2 regions of the Burkholderia sp. SR8 genome follow, and region 2 is predicted to be linked to the other one. Evidence: riboswitches for the same ligand, from Rfam matches in the RefSeq annotation. Region 2 holds a riboswitch; the other holds the start of a gene.
What was found. A riboswitch is a leader RNA that binds a small molecule or an ion and turns the genes downstream of it on or off. The one in region 2 is predicted to bind cobalamin.

Region 1 (6,060 bases), on a different contig from region 2:
GCGGCGTGTCGGCGCCGGTCATCACATGGCGGCGGCGGGCGTCGCACAACGCATCGACGGCGATCCAGAATGCGACCGCGTCGGCGTCGGTCAGCGCACGCATCCGGTAGTACGACGGCGCATCGGCAACCTGCCAGATCAGCCACAACGTGCTCGGCTGCCCCGGCACCGCGACGGGCGGCGACACCCAGCAGCCCGCAGCGGTCAGTCCGCGGGCGGCATGGCCCGGCAGATAGCGGTCGCGCAGCAGCGCGAGCACGTCGGGAATGCGCTCGGGCGCGACGGTGATTTCGTCTACGATCTGGATCATTTCGCGGGTCGTCTCCGAGGCTTCGTGGCGGAATGCGAAACCGGCCGCCTACGCCGTTCCGGCGAGGCCGGATGCGGCCGGCGTGGATAGCATTCTTGCGTGGCGGCGCGCGGCCAACCCCTACCGGCGCGCTCATCGGCCCCTGTCATCGCGTTCAAAACGGAACACACATGAAACAGCACGCAATGCCGGCCCGCGGGCGCGTACTACCGGGCCTCGGCGCCCGCCTGCTCGACGAGCTGACGCGCAGCGGCGCGCTGCCGGAGCAATCGCGCGGGACCTCGGCCGCGCCGTCGGCAATGCCGACGCGCGACGGCTTCGTCGCGCTGTATCGCGACGCGATCGAGCGGCTCGAGGCGCAGGTCGCGCGCGGCAACGGCCATCCGCCGATGCGCAAGCAGGAAGTCGACCTGATGTGCCGCTGCCTGCTCAGCTGCGCGACGCTCGCCGACGCGATCCGCTGCGCGGCCGAGTTCTGCGCGATGCTGACGCCGCGCGCCGGCGCGCTGTCGCTGACGGTGCGCGACGGGCAGGCGGCGTTCCGGATGGATTCGCTGCGCCGTACGCGCAGCCCGGCCGCATGCCTCGTCGACCTGACGGGCCTGTTCTGCTATCTGCAGCTGTTCGGCTGGTTGATCGGGCAGCCGCTGCGGCCGCACGACGTGTGGCTGGCCCATCCGCGCCGCGACGACGCGATGCCGCTGCTCGGGCTGTTCAACGCGCCGGTCGACGTGGGCCGCGCTACCTACGGCTTCGCGTTCGACGCGGCACGGCTCGATGCTCGCGTGGTGCGCCAGCCGGGCGAACTGGCCGCGTTCCTCGTCGATTTCCCGTTTCGTCTGATCGATGCGGCGCCGGCCGTCGTGTCGTGGACGCAGCAGGTGCGCGGCTTTCTCGACGCGGCGCTCGCGCGCGAGCAGGCGCTGCCCGCGCTCGCGGAGCTGGCCGCGTGGCTCGGCGTCAGCGCAGCGACGTTGCGGCGGCGGCTGGCCGCCGAACGCAGCGGCTATCACCTGTTGCGCGAGCAGTGCCTCGCCGACGTCGCGCGGCGCTGCCTGCGCGAATCCGACTGGCCGGTCGCGCGGATCGCCGCGCATCTGGGATTCGGCGGCGAGGAAGCATTTCGGCGCGCGTTCGTGCGGTGGACGGGCGTCGCGCCAAGCCGGTTCCGGCGCAACGGCGGTGGTGCCGCCCCGCTTCGTCCGACGTGAATCGGGGCCCGCATACGCAAAAGCACGGTTCCGGAAAGCGTCCCGCGAACACTGACGTTTTTTCGCACCGCGCGCTGCCGGGCAATTGACGCCCGCAAGCGCTCGCCATTACGCTTGCGCGCTGATGGTTCCCGGAGACGGGATCAAAAGGGAACGCAGGGAGGCCATGCCTCGAATCTGCGGCTGCCCCCGCAACTGTAAGCGGCGAATCCGCGCCACCGCATGCCACTGGGAGACCGGGAAGGCCGGCGCGCATAACGACCCGCGAGCCAGGAGACCTGCCATCGACCCGAGGTCCAAGCAGCCGCACCGGGCGGGGTGTCCCGGCGCGCCAGGCACCGCCTTTGGCGGGCGCCCCGTTGCATGGACGGCCCGACCTCAGGACCCTTCCGATGTCCGTACTTGCCGGATCCGCTTCCCCGCCGGAAGCATCGCGCCGCCACGCCGCCCGCATGCGCGGCCGGGCCGCGCCCGTGTGCCGCGCCGCGCCGCCGGCTGTGCCCGGCGAGTGCCGCACGTGCGACGACGACACGCGCCGCGCTCGCCCGCACTGCCCGGCCGCGCGATGACCCGCCCGACGAACCCGCACGGGCCGCACCGCGCCCCGCATACGCTCGCCGTACCCGCAACACGATCACGTTTCGCTGCCCCATGAACCTTCGCCACCTTCTCGCCACGTCCGCCGCCACGGCGCTGCTGTCCCCGCTCGCGCATGCCGCCGGCGACGCGGCGCTCGCGCAGCCGCCGCAGCCCGCGGACGCCACCGACCTGCCGACGATCACCGTGACCGACACGCGGCACCTGCCCGAGTCGTTCGACCAGCGCTATGCGACGACGCAGGTGCTCACGCGTGCCGATCTCGACCGCCTGTCGCCGAGCGACCCGAGCATCACGCAGGCGCTCGCGACGCTGCCGGGCGTGACCGTGTCGCAGAACGGCGGCCCGGGCTCGTCCGCGTCGGTCAGCATCCGCGGCTCGTCGGCCAGCCAGGTCGCGGCCTTCATCGACGGGATCCGGATCGGTTCGCCGACCACCGGCGTCGCGCCGTGGGCCGACCTGCCGACCGACGCGTTCGAGCGCGTCGAGGTGATTTCGGGGCCGGCCGCCGCCTCGTTCGGCGCGAACGCGATGGGCGGCGTCGTGCAGCTGTTCACGCGCCGCGCGGCCGGCCAGCCGAACCAGACCACCGTGTCGTTCGGCGGCGGCTCGAACAAGACCTTCGACACGCAGCTGCGCACGTCGGGCACCGTGCCGTCGACGGGGCCGCTCGCCGCCCTCGGCGGCCTCACGTACGCGCTCGGGCTGCACGACTACAACACGGCCGGCATCGATTCGACGCGGCCCGTGTTGCCGTACCACGAGAACGGCCGCAACCCGTATCACGCGCAGGACCTCGACGCGCGGCTCGGCTATGCGCGCGACAACTGGTCGATCTCGACGTTCGCGCTGTACCACCGCTCCGACCTGTCGTTCGACAACGCGGGCTTCGCGAACCGCGAGCTCGATCATCAACTGACGACCGGCATCGCGTTCCATCTCGACATCACGCCCGACACGCAATTCGACCAGTCGGTCGGTTATGCGAACGACCGTCAGTTCCTGTATGCGAACGATCCGGCCATCGCGACCGACCAGATCGACTCGCAGCGCATCAGCACGTCGACGTCGCTCACGCACCAGGAACATGGCTTCCACCTGTTCGGCCTGCCGCTGTCGGGCGAGACGAAGCTCGCGTACGACTTCACGCGCGAGCAGGCGTTCCTGCCGGTCGACGTGCCGGACGGCGTGCCGACCCGCAACGATTCCGCATTCTCGCTGCATCAGTCGGCCACGCTCGGCAGCGTGACGATGTTCGTCGCGGGCCGCCACGAGATCATCGCGGGCAAAGCCGTGAACACCGGCAACGCGGCACTGTCCTGGGCGATCACGCCGGCGTATGCGGCACGTGTGTCGTACGGCAACGCGTTCCGCCTGCCGTCGTTCAACGACCTCTACTACCCCGGTTACGGCAATCCGGACCTGAATCCCGAGCGCAGCAATACGGTCGAGGCCGCGCTCGACGCGAACACCGCGTACGGCACCTTCAGCGCCGCGATCTACGACACGCGCGTGAGCAACCTGATCGCGTACAACCCCGCGACGTTCTCGCCGGTCAACATCGGCCGCGCGCATATCCGCGGGATCGACCTGTCGTACAAGGGCACGATCGGCCGCTCGACGCCCGTCAGCGTCGCGATCGGGATTCTGAATCCACAGGACGAAACCAACGACGGCTGGCTGAACCGCCGGCCGCGGCAGACCGTCAGCGTGAACGTCGACCACACATGGGACGAGCTGAAGCTGCACGCGCTGAGCACCGGCGCGTCGTTGACCTACGGCGGCACGACGTTCGACGACCCGGCCAACGCGACCTATCTGCCGTCGTATCTGACCGTCAACCTGCGCGCGTCGTACCGGATCAACGCGCATCTGACGGTGTCCGCGTCGCTGTCGAACCTGTTCGACCGTCAGTACATGACCGCATACGGCTACAACACGCTCGGCCGCACCGCGTTCGGCAAGGTCAGCTACACGTTCTGACGCGCGCCGCCGGCCTATCGGCGCCCACGGTCGCGGGCGTCGATGCGTCACGTGCGCATCAGGCTCCGACCGCGCTGCGCACGCCGGCGACCATCTGGATCGCGCCGAACCCGGCAATCACGACGGCCGATACGCGCGACAACCGGTGCATGAACGTCAGCGACATCCTCGTGCGCAACGCGGCGCTCGCGCTGCTCAGGCACAGCCACCACATCGCGGAACCCAGAAACACGCCGGCGACCATCAACGCCACGGTCGGGCCCATCGCGCCGGCCTCCGTGCCCGCCAGCGGCCCGAGCGCCGCGAAGATACCGACGAACGACAGGATCGTCATCGGGTTCGACAGCGTGAGGCCGAACGTCGTCAGGAAATCGCGCAGCACGGTCGTGCGCGGCAAGCCGCCCGGTGGCGCGGAGGCCGCAGGCGCCTGCCGCGCGATGCTCGCGGCGAGCCACACGAGGAATGCGCCGCCGCCGATCTTCAGCGCGACGGTCAGCGCCGGAAACGCGGTGACGATACCGGCGACGCCCAGCGCGCCGAGCAGCCCGTAGAGCGCGTCCGCGCATGCGGCGCCGATGCCCGTCGCGAAGCCCGCCTGAAAACCGCGGCTCAGGCTGCGCTGGATGCACAGCATGCCGATCGGGCCGACCGGCACCGCGATCGACAATCCCATCACGACGGACTTGATGAACAACATGGCCGGCTCCTTGCGAGATGCGATGACTCGAACCGCCATCGTAGGGAAAGTCCGGCCGCCGCCGAAGCCGGTTTTTAAGGAAAAATGGCGGCTTCACCTTAAAAACTCCGCCGCGATGGACGAACTCGACTGGAAGATGCTTGCGCTGCTGCAGGCCAACGGCCGCATCAGCTACACGGAACTGGCGCGCCAGGTTCACCTGTCGGTGCCGGCGGTGACGGAGCGCGTGAAGCGCCTCGAATCGGCCGGCGTGATCGACGGCTATACGGCGCGCGTCAATCCGGCCGCGGCCGGCTACCCGGTGAGCGCGCTGATCGGCATCACGGTGCCGCAGCCGGCGAAGGCGAAATTCCTGAAGCTGCTGGAAACGATCCCCGAAGTGGTCGAGTGCCATCACGTGACCGGCGCCGATTCGTACGTGATGCGGTTCGTCGCGGTCAGCATGGCGCACCTCGAGCAACTGATCGAGCGCATCAACCTGTACGGCGAAACGCGCACGTCGATCGTGATGTCGACGCCGCTGCCGGCGCGCGGGCTTGCGCGTCCCGCCGCGGCGATCAAAGGCATGCGGGGGTGACAGGACGCCCCGCGCTGCGCGATGCTGTGCAAAGCGCACCCTGCACGAACCGGACACCCTGCCATGTCAGTCATCGGACTCAATCATTACAACCTGCGCGCGGATCGGGCGACGCTCGAGACGCTGCGCGATTTCTACGTGAATGTCGTGGGCCTCGAACCCGGCCATCGGCCGCCGTTCCGGAGCGCCGGCTACTGGCTGTACGCGGGCACGCAGGCGATCCTTCATCTGTCGGAAGCCCGGCCGGGCGAGATGCGGCCGTCGCACGCGGTCAATACGTTCGATCATGTGGCGTTTTCGTGCGAGAACGCCGCGGGCATGGAACGGCGCCTCGCCGATGCGCAGGTCCGCTACTCGCGCACCTACGTGCCGCTCACGCGCCAACTCCAGCTCTTTTTTGCCGATCCGGCCGGGAATGGTGTCGAGTTGAATTTCACGCAGCCGGAGGACGTTTCCGGTGACGACGCGCGTTAGCGCGGCATCGTCGCTTGCGAATCCGGCGTCGTCGTCGGACGCCATGCTTCCGCGGGCCGCGTGACGGCAGCGTCTTCGCGCCGGACGCGTCCTGGTTCCGGCCCGGGCCATGCCGACACGGACGGCGACGCGTCGAGCAAGGGGATGCCGACTGCGACGCGGATCGGCGCGCGCGCGGCAACCGTATCACCGCGGCTTCACGAGCTTCACG
Region 2 (6,060 bases):
CATCGGATGCGCCGGCGCGAACGCGTTCGTCATCGGCGTCGAAATCGGCGAACCGCAGCGGCACGCCGAGCGTCCGTGCGGCCGCTTCAACGTGTGGATCGCCGAGCAACGCGGCCGGCGCGACGAGCGCGGCGAGCGCCAGCCGTGCGAGCCCGTTTGCATCGAGCAATGCGTCGATGCGTTCGGCAAGCGATGCCGCAGCGTCGGCCGACACGCTGCTCGCATCGATGCCGACGACGACGCTGCGCGGATGAATCACGAGCTCGTCGCGCGCGCCGCGCCATGCTTCGGGCGTCACGCGGATCGCATGCGCGGCCGCCTCGTCGCGCGGCAGCGCGACGTCGTCGAGCCATGGCGCCGTGCCGTCCACACGCGTGGCCGCACCCGCGAGCAGGTCGGACACGAAGCGCTTGCCTTGCTGCAGATCGGCGAGCGCGTAGCCGTCGGGCGGATTGAGCACGCATGCGCCGAACCGCAGCTCGCCGCTCGTCGTGATCGCCGGCGCGACCCCGAGGCAGTCGGCGATTTCGCGCGCGATCACGTTCACGCCGGTCAGTCCGCCGAGCAGCGGCACGACGGCCGAGCCGTCTTCCGCGACTGCGAGCACTGGCGGCTCGACACCCTTGTCGGCGAGTGCGGGCGCGACGCAACGGATCACGATGCCGGCCGCGCACAGCGCGACGATCGGCAGCCCGCGCGCATAGAGTTCGCGCAGGTGCGTGCCGAGTTCGTCGAACGGCACGTCGGCGTCCACGCGTGATGCGAGCCCGTGCACGACGGCACCCGGATAGCGCGCCTGGATGCGGCGTGCGGTGTCGAGCGCGCCCGCGCCGAGAATCACGATCGCGGGCGGAGTCGTCATCCTTGCCATTTTTCCCCCGGCACGACGAGCAGCGAGAAATACGGCGACGCCATCGGATCGACTTCGTCGAGCGGCACGATGCGCTGCGTCGCCATCGTCGCGCGTTCGACGTACAGCGCGCGCTTCGCGAGCCCGAGCTCGTCGAGCACGCGCCGCACCTTGTCGAAGTTGCGGCCGAGCTTCATCACGACGGCCGCGTCGGCCTGCGCGAGCCGCGCGCGCAATTCGTGCTCGGGCAGCACGCCCGACAGCACCGACAGGCTCTGGTTCCGATAGACGAGTGGCTGGCCGAGCACGGCCGTGCTGCCGAGCATCGCACACACGCCGGGGATCACTTCGGTGTCGTAGCGCGGCGCGAGGCGGTCGTGCAGATACATGTACGACCCGTAGAAGAACGGATCGCCTTCGCAGATCACCGCGACGTCGCGCCCCGCATCGAGATGCGACGCGACGATCTCGGCGGCCGTGTCGTAGAAGTCGGCGATCACCGTCTCGTAGCAGAGCGGCGGCGCCAGCGCCTCGGTCGTCACCGGATAGACGAGCGGCAGTTGCGTCTGCGTATCGACCAGGTGCGCCTCGACGATCCCGTACGCATTGCCTTTCTTGCCCTTCGCGACGAAATACGCGACGACCGGCGCCGCCTGCAGCACCCGCAGCGCCTTGATCGTCATCAGTTCAGGATCGCCGGGGCCGACGCCGACCCCGAACAGACGTCCGCGCACGGTTTTCATTCGGCCTCCGTCGCGAGTGCGTTGACGGCGGCGGCGGCCATCGCGCTGCCGCCGCGGCGGCCGAGCAGCGCGACGTACGGCACGCCGCGGCTGTCGGCGTCGAGCATCGCCTTCGACTCCGCGGCACCGATGAAGCCGACCGGAAAGCCGAGGATCAGCGCGGGGCGCGGCGCGCCGGCGTCGATCATGTCGAGCAGGTGGAACAGCGCGGTCGGCGCGTTGCCGATCACGACGACGCTGCCGGCCAGGTGCGGGCGCCACAGTTCGAGCGCGGCGGCCGAACGCGTGTTGCCGAGTTGCCGCGCGAGATCGGGGACTTCCGGTTCGCCGAGCGTGCAGATCACGCGATTGCCGGCCGGCAGCCGCGCGCGCGTGATGCCTTCGGCGACCATCTTCGCGTCGCACAGGATCGGCGCGCCGGCCGCGAGCGCGGTGCGGCCCGCCGTGCCGGCGCCGGCCGAGAAGCGCAGGTCGTACACGACATCGACCATCCCGCACGCATGGATCACGCGCACCGCGAGTTTCTCGAGATCGGGCGGAACCCGCGACAGGTCGGCCTCGGCGCGGATCGTCGCGAACGACTGGCGGTAGATTTCCTGCCCGTCGCGAATGTAGTCAAGCATCGGTGGTGTCCTGGCTGTGCCGCGCGCCCGTCAGTCGGGCCGCGGCCTGGTCAATCGTCAGATGGCGCGCGAGCGGGGCGCCGAGGCCCGCGCCGGCGTCGCGCCGGTAAAGATCGTAGTGCGCGGGCGCGACCGCGACGAGCGTGTGCGTCGCCGGATGCGGCAGCGCGCAGTGGCGCTCGCAACCGGTCACGTGCACGTCGAGCGGATGGCCGACGCGCGCGGCGAGCGCGAGCGCATCGCGTTTCGTATCGGCGTGCGACTTCGCGCAGCCCGCGCTGCCGGCGCACGCGACCAGCGCCGCGAGCGGATCGGACGGCGTGCACACGAGACCGAGCGCCGCCAGCGCGTCGAGCACGGCAGCCGCGCGTTCGTGGCGCACGCCGTGCACGAACACGCCTTGCCACGGCGTCATCGTCAGCGTGCCGTCGCCATCGGCTTCGGCCAGGGCCGCGAGCCGTTCCAGCTGCGTCGCGTCGAGCCGCCCGAGCACGAACTGCGCGCCGACGCTGCAGCGGTTCGCGTCGCGCGACGCTCGCGCGCCGAAGCGCAGCGCGGCGTCGGCATGCGGCCGGCGCCAGCCGGCCAGTGCGCGATCGGCTTCGAGCGGGAAGGGCGCGTAATGCTGCGCGCGCGCGCGCAATGCCGGTTCGGCGCCGCTCGCGAGCAGCGCACGCATCCGCGTGACGTCGGCCGGCGCCAGATCGAGGAACGCGAGCAGCAACGCGCGCACGAGCGCGACGGCCTGGTCGGGCGCGACGTCCAGCGAAGCGGGGCGGTCGTCCGGCGCGACGGGCGGGCAGCCGGCCAGGCCCGCGGCCATGCGCAGCGCGCCGTCGCCGCGGCGCCAGGCGGCGAGCCAGATGTCGTGCGGATGATCGAGCGCCGCGACGGATTCGCCGCCGTCGAGCTGGATCGCGAATTTCGGCGACAGTTCACCGCGGCGCGGCTCGCGCGCGAGCATGTCGAGCAACGGCGTGGCGAGTGCGCGGCTGTCGAGCAGCGCGTGGGGATCGCGCCCGGCGAGCGGGCTGAGCATCAGGTTGCGGACGTCGTCGCTCGCGGCGAGCGCGGCGCGGCTGTCGTTCGTGACGGCGGCAGCGCCATCGGCGCTCGGGCGCGGGCCGAGCCCCGCATCGAGCAACGCGTCGGCCAGCGCATCGGCCGCGCCGTCGCGGATGCCGCGCAGCTGGAGATTCGCGCGGTTGGTCGCGTCGATCGCACCGGAACCGTACGCGCGGGCCGCTTCGGCGATCGCGCGCGCCTGCCGTGCGTCGACGCTGCCGCCGGGCAGCTTGATCCGGCACAGTCCGCCGTCGGCGGCCGCGACGACGCGCACGAGCCCCGGGCAAGCCGACGGGCGCACGACAGGCGAGGCAGGATTCGAATCGGGGGCGGATCTCAACGGGATACCGGGACAGTGTCGCGCCGCGGCCAACGCATCGGTACACCCCGCCCGACGCCGACTGGCACGCACGCACTTTCAGGCCGGCAGGTCTCCTGGCTGACAGGTCGACGCCTGCTCCCGGCCTTCCCGGTGAAACCAGTGGCGTGAGGGGGAGATCGGCTCGCTGTCTACAGTTGCGGGGGCAGCCACAGCGGCGCGATGCGCCCTGTGTTCCCTCTTCGGCCCCGAAGGGCACCGGCGAACGAACGGCCGTAGGATACCCGATTTCACCGGCGCTTCGCGACCGCAGGACGGGCACCGCGCTTGCAGCGGAACACGGCCCGGCGGCGGCAACCCCGCAGATGAAACGCGCGGTGGAACACGGTACCATGCCGACTTTCGCAATGCGGACCGCCGCATCGGCGCCCTCACGGCCGCCGCGCGGCGACTCGATGGAACCGGACGATGGGGAAGGGTGCATGACGGCGTGGCTGACGGTAGTGGGCATCGGCGACGACGGTTACGCGGGGCTCGGTCGTAGCGCGCGGCGTGCGCTGCTCGATGCGACGCGGGTCGTCGGCGCGAAGCGGCATCTCGACATGCTGCCCGCGCGGCTGCGCGCCGAGCGCGAAGCGTGGCCGTCGCCGTTCGAGCTGTCGGGCCTGCTCGCGCGCCGCGGCGCGCCCGTGTGCGTGCTGGCGAGCGGCGACCCGATGCTGTTCGGCGTCGGCGCGACGCTCGCGCGTGCGCTTTCTCCGGACGAATGGCGCGTGCTGCCCGCGCCGTCGTCGCTGTCGCTGGCGGCCGCGCGGCTCGGCTGGGCGCTGCAGGACGTCGGCACGGTGTCGCTCGTCGGCCGTCCGCTCGCGACGCTCGCGCGCCACCTGCTGCCGGGCCGGCGCCTGTTCGTGCTGAGCGCCGACGGCCGCACGCCGGCGACGGTCGCCGCCGAACTCGCCGCACGCGGCTTCGGCCCGACCCGCATCAGCGTGTTCGAACATCTCGGCGGCCCGCTCGAGCGGCGCATCGACGGTCTCGCGCAGGACTGGAACATCGACGAAACCGCCGCGCTGAACCTCGTCGCGCTCGACTGCGAGGCCGGCCCCGATGCGCCGCGCCGCGCGCTGACGCCCGGCCTGCCCGACGACGCATACCGCCACGACGGCCAGCTCACCAAGCGCGACATGCGCGCGCTGACGCTCGGGCGCCTCGCGCCCGCACCCGGCGAACTGCTGTGGGACGTCGGCGCGGGCAGCGGTTCGATCGGCATCGAATGGATGCGCGCGCATCCGTCGTGCCAGGCGATCGCGATCGAGTCGCATGCGGAACGCCAGCGCTTCATCGAGCACAACCGCGACGCGCTCGGCGTGCCGGGCCTGCAACTCGTCGCCGGGCGCGCACCCGATGCACTGTCGGGCCTTGCTGCACCCGACGCGATCTTCATCGGCGGCGGTGCGACCGCGGCCGGCGTGCTCGGCGCATGCTGGTCGGCGTTGAAACCCGGCGGCCGGCTCGTCGCGAATGCGGTCACGCTGCAGGGCGAGCTCGCACTCGCCGCGTGGCGCGACGCGCACGGCGGCACGCTCACGCGCGTGTCGCTCGCGCATGCCGAGCCGCTCGGCCGCTTCGACACGTGGCGGCAGCCGTTGCCCGTCACGCTGTACGACGTGCGCAAGCCCGATTCCACCGGCACGGACCTCGCGGAACCCGCGTGATGCGCGACGAAACCCCCGAACAGCCGGCGCCGCTGCGCTTCGGCTACACGACCGGTAGCTGCGCGACCGCGACGTCGCTCGCGGCCGCGCGCCTGCTGCTGACGGGGCACGCGGACGATGCGGTCGAAATCGTGTTGCCGAAGGGGCAGCACGTGATGATGCGGCTCGAGTTCTGCCGGGCCACGGCCGACGGCGCCGAGGCCGGCACGATCAAGGATGCCGGCGACGATCCGGACGTCACGCACGGCGCGCTGATCTTCGCGCGCGTCGCGCTGGCCGCCGCGCCGGGCGTGCGCTTTCATGCGGGGCCGGGGGTCGGCACGGTCACGCGCGCGGGGCTCACGCTGGCGATCGGCGAACCGGCGATCAATCCGGTGCCGCGCCAGATGATGACCGCGCACCTCGACGCGCTCGCGGCCGAATGCGGCTATGCAGGCGGCTTTGAAGTAACGATCGGCGTCGACGGCGGCGAGGCGCTCGCGCTGAAGACGATGAACCCGCGCCTCGGCATCGTCGGCGGATTGTCGATCCTCGGCACGACGGGCATCGTGCGGCCGTTCTCGTGCTCCGCGTATATCGCATCGATCCACCAGGGCATCGACGTCGCGCGCGCGAACGGCATCGCGCACATCGCCGCGTGCACCGGCAACGCGAGCGAGGATGCGATGCGCGCGCACTACGGCCTGCCCGACATGGCGCTGATCGAAATGGGCGATTTCGCCGGTGCGGTGCTCAAGCATCT

Region 1: it holds a riboswitch for cobalamin, as region 2 does, so the genes downstream of both, Q3A80_RS05640 (TonB-dependent receptor domain-containing protein) here and cobG (precorrin-3B synthase) in region 2, are expected to answer to the same signal.

What each region holds. Positions count from the first base shown of each region.
Region 1 covers NZ_JAULUC010000003.1:313,189-319,248, reverse strand. The annotation lists gene Q3A80_RS05650 (hypothetical protein) at 1-310, opposite strand, end outside; gene Q3A80_RS05645 (AraC family transcriptional regulator ligand-binding domain-containing protein) at 481-1,521, shown strand; cobalamin riboswitch at 1,630-1,821, shown strand; gene Q3A80_RS05640 (TonB-dependent receptor domain-containing protein) at 2,173-4,101, shown strand; gene Q3A80_RS05635 (LysE/ArgO family amino acid transporter) at 4,160-4,798, opposite strand; gene Q3A80_RS05630 (Lrp/AsnC family transcriptional regulator) at 4,914-5,375, shown strand; gene Q3A80_RS05625 (VOC family protein) at 5,439-5,849, shown strand; gene Q3A80_RS05620 (copper-binding protein) at 6,036-6,060, opposite strand, start outside.
Region 2 covers NZ_JAULUC010000007.1:84,043-90,102, reverse strand. The annotation lists gene cobJ (precorrin-3B C(17)-methyltransferase) at 1-862, opposite strand, end outside; gene Q3A80_RS11075 (precorrin-2 C(20)-methyltransferase) at 859-1,593, opposite strand; gene Q3A80_RS11070 (precorrin-8X methylmutase) at 1,590-2,216, opposite strand; gene cobG (precorrin-3B synthase) at 2,209-3,582, opposite strand; cobalamin riboswitch at 3,690-3,878, opposite strand; gene cbiE (precorrin-6y C5,15-methyltransferase (decarboxylating) subunit CbiE) at 4,083-5,318, shown strand; gene Q3A80_RS11055 (cobalt-precorrin-5B (C(1))-methyltransferase) at 5,318-6,060, shown strand, end outside.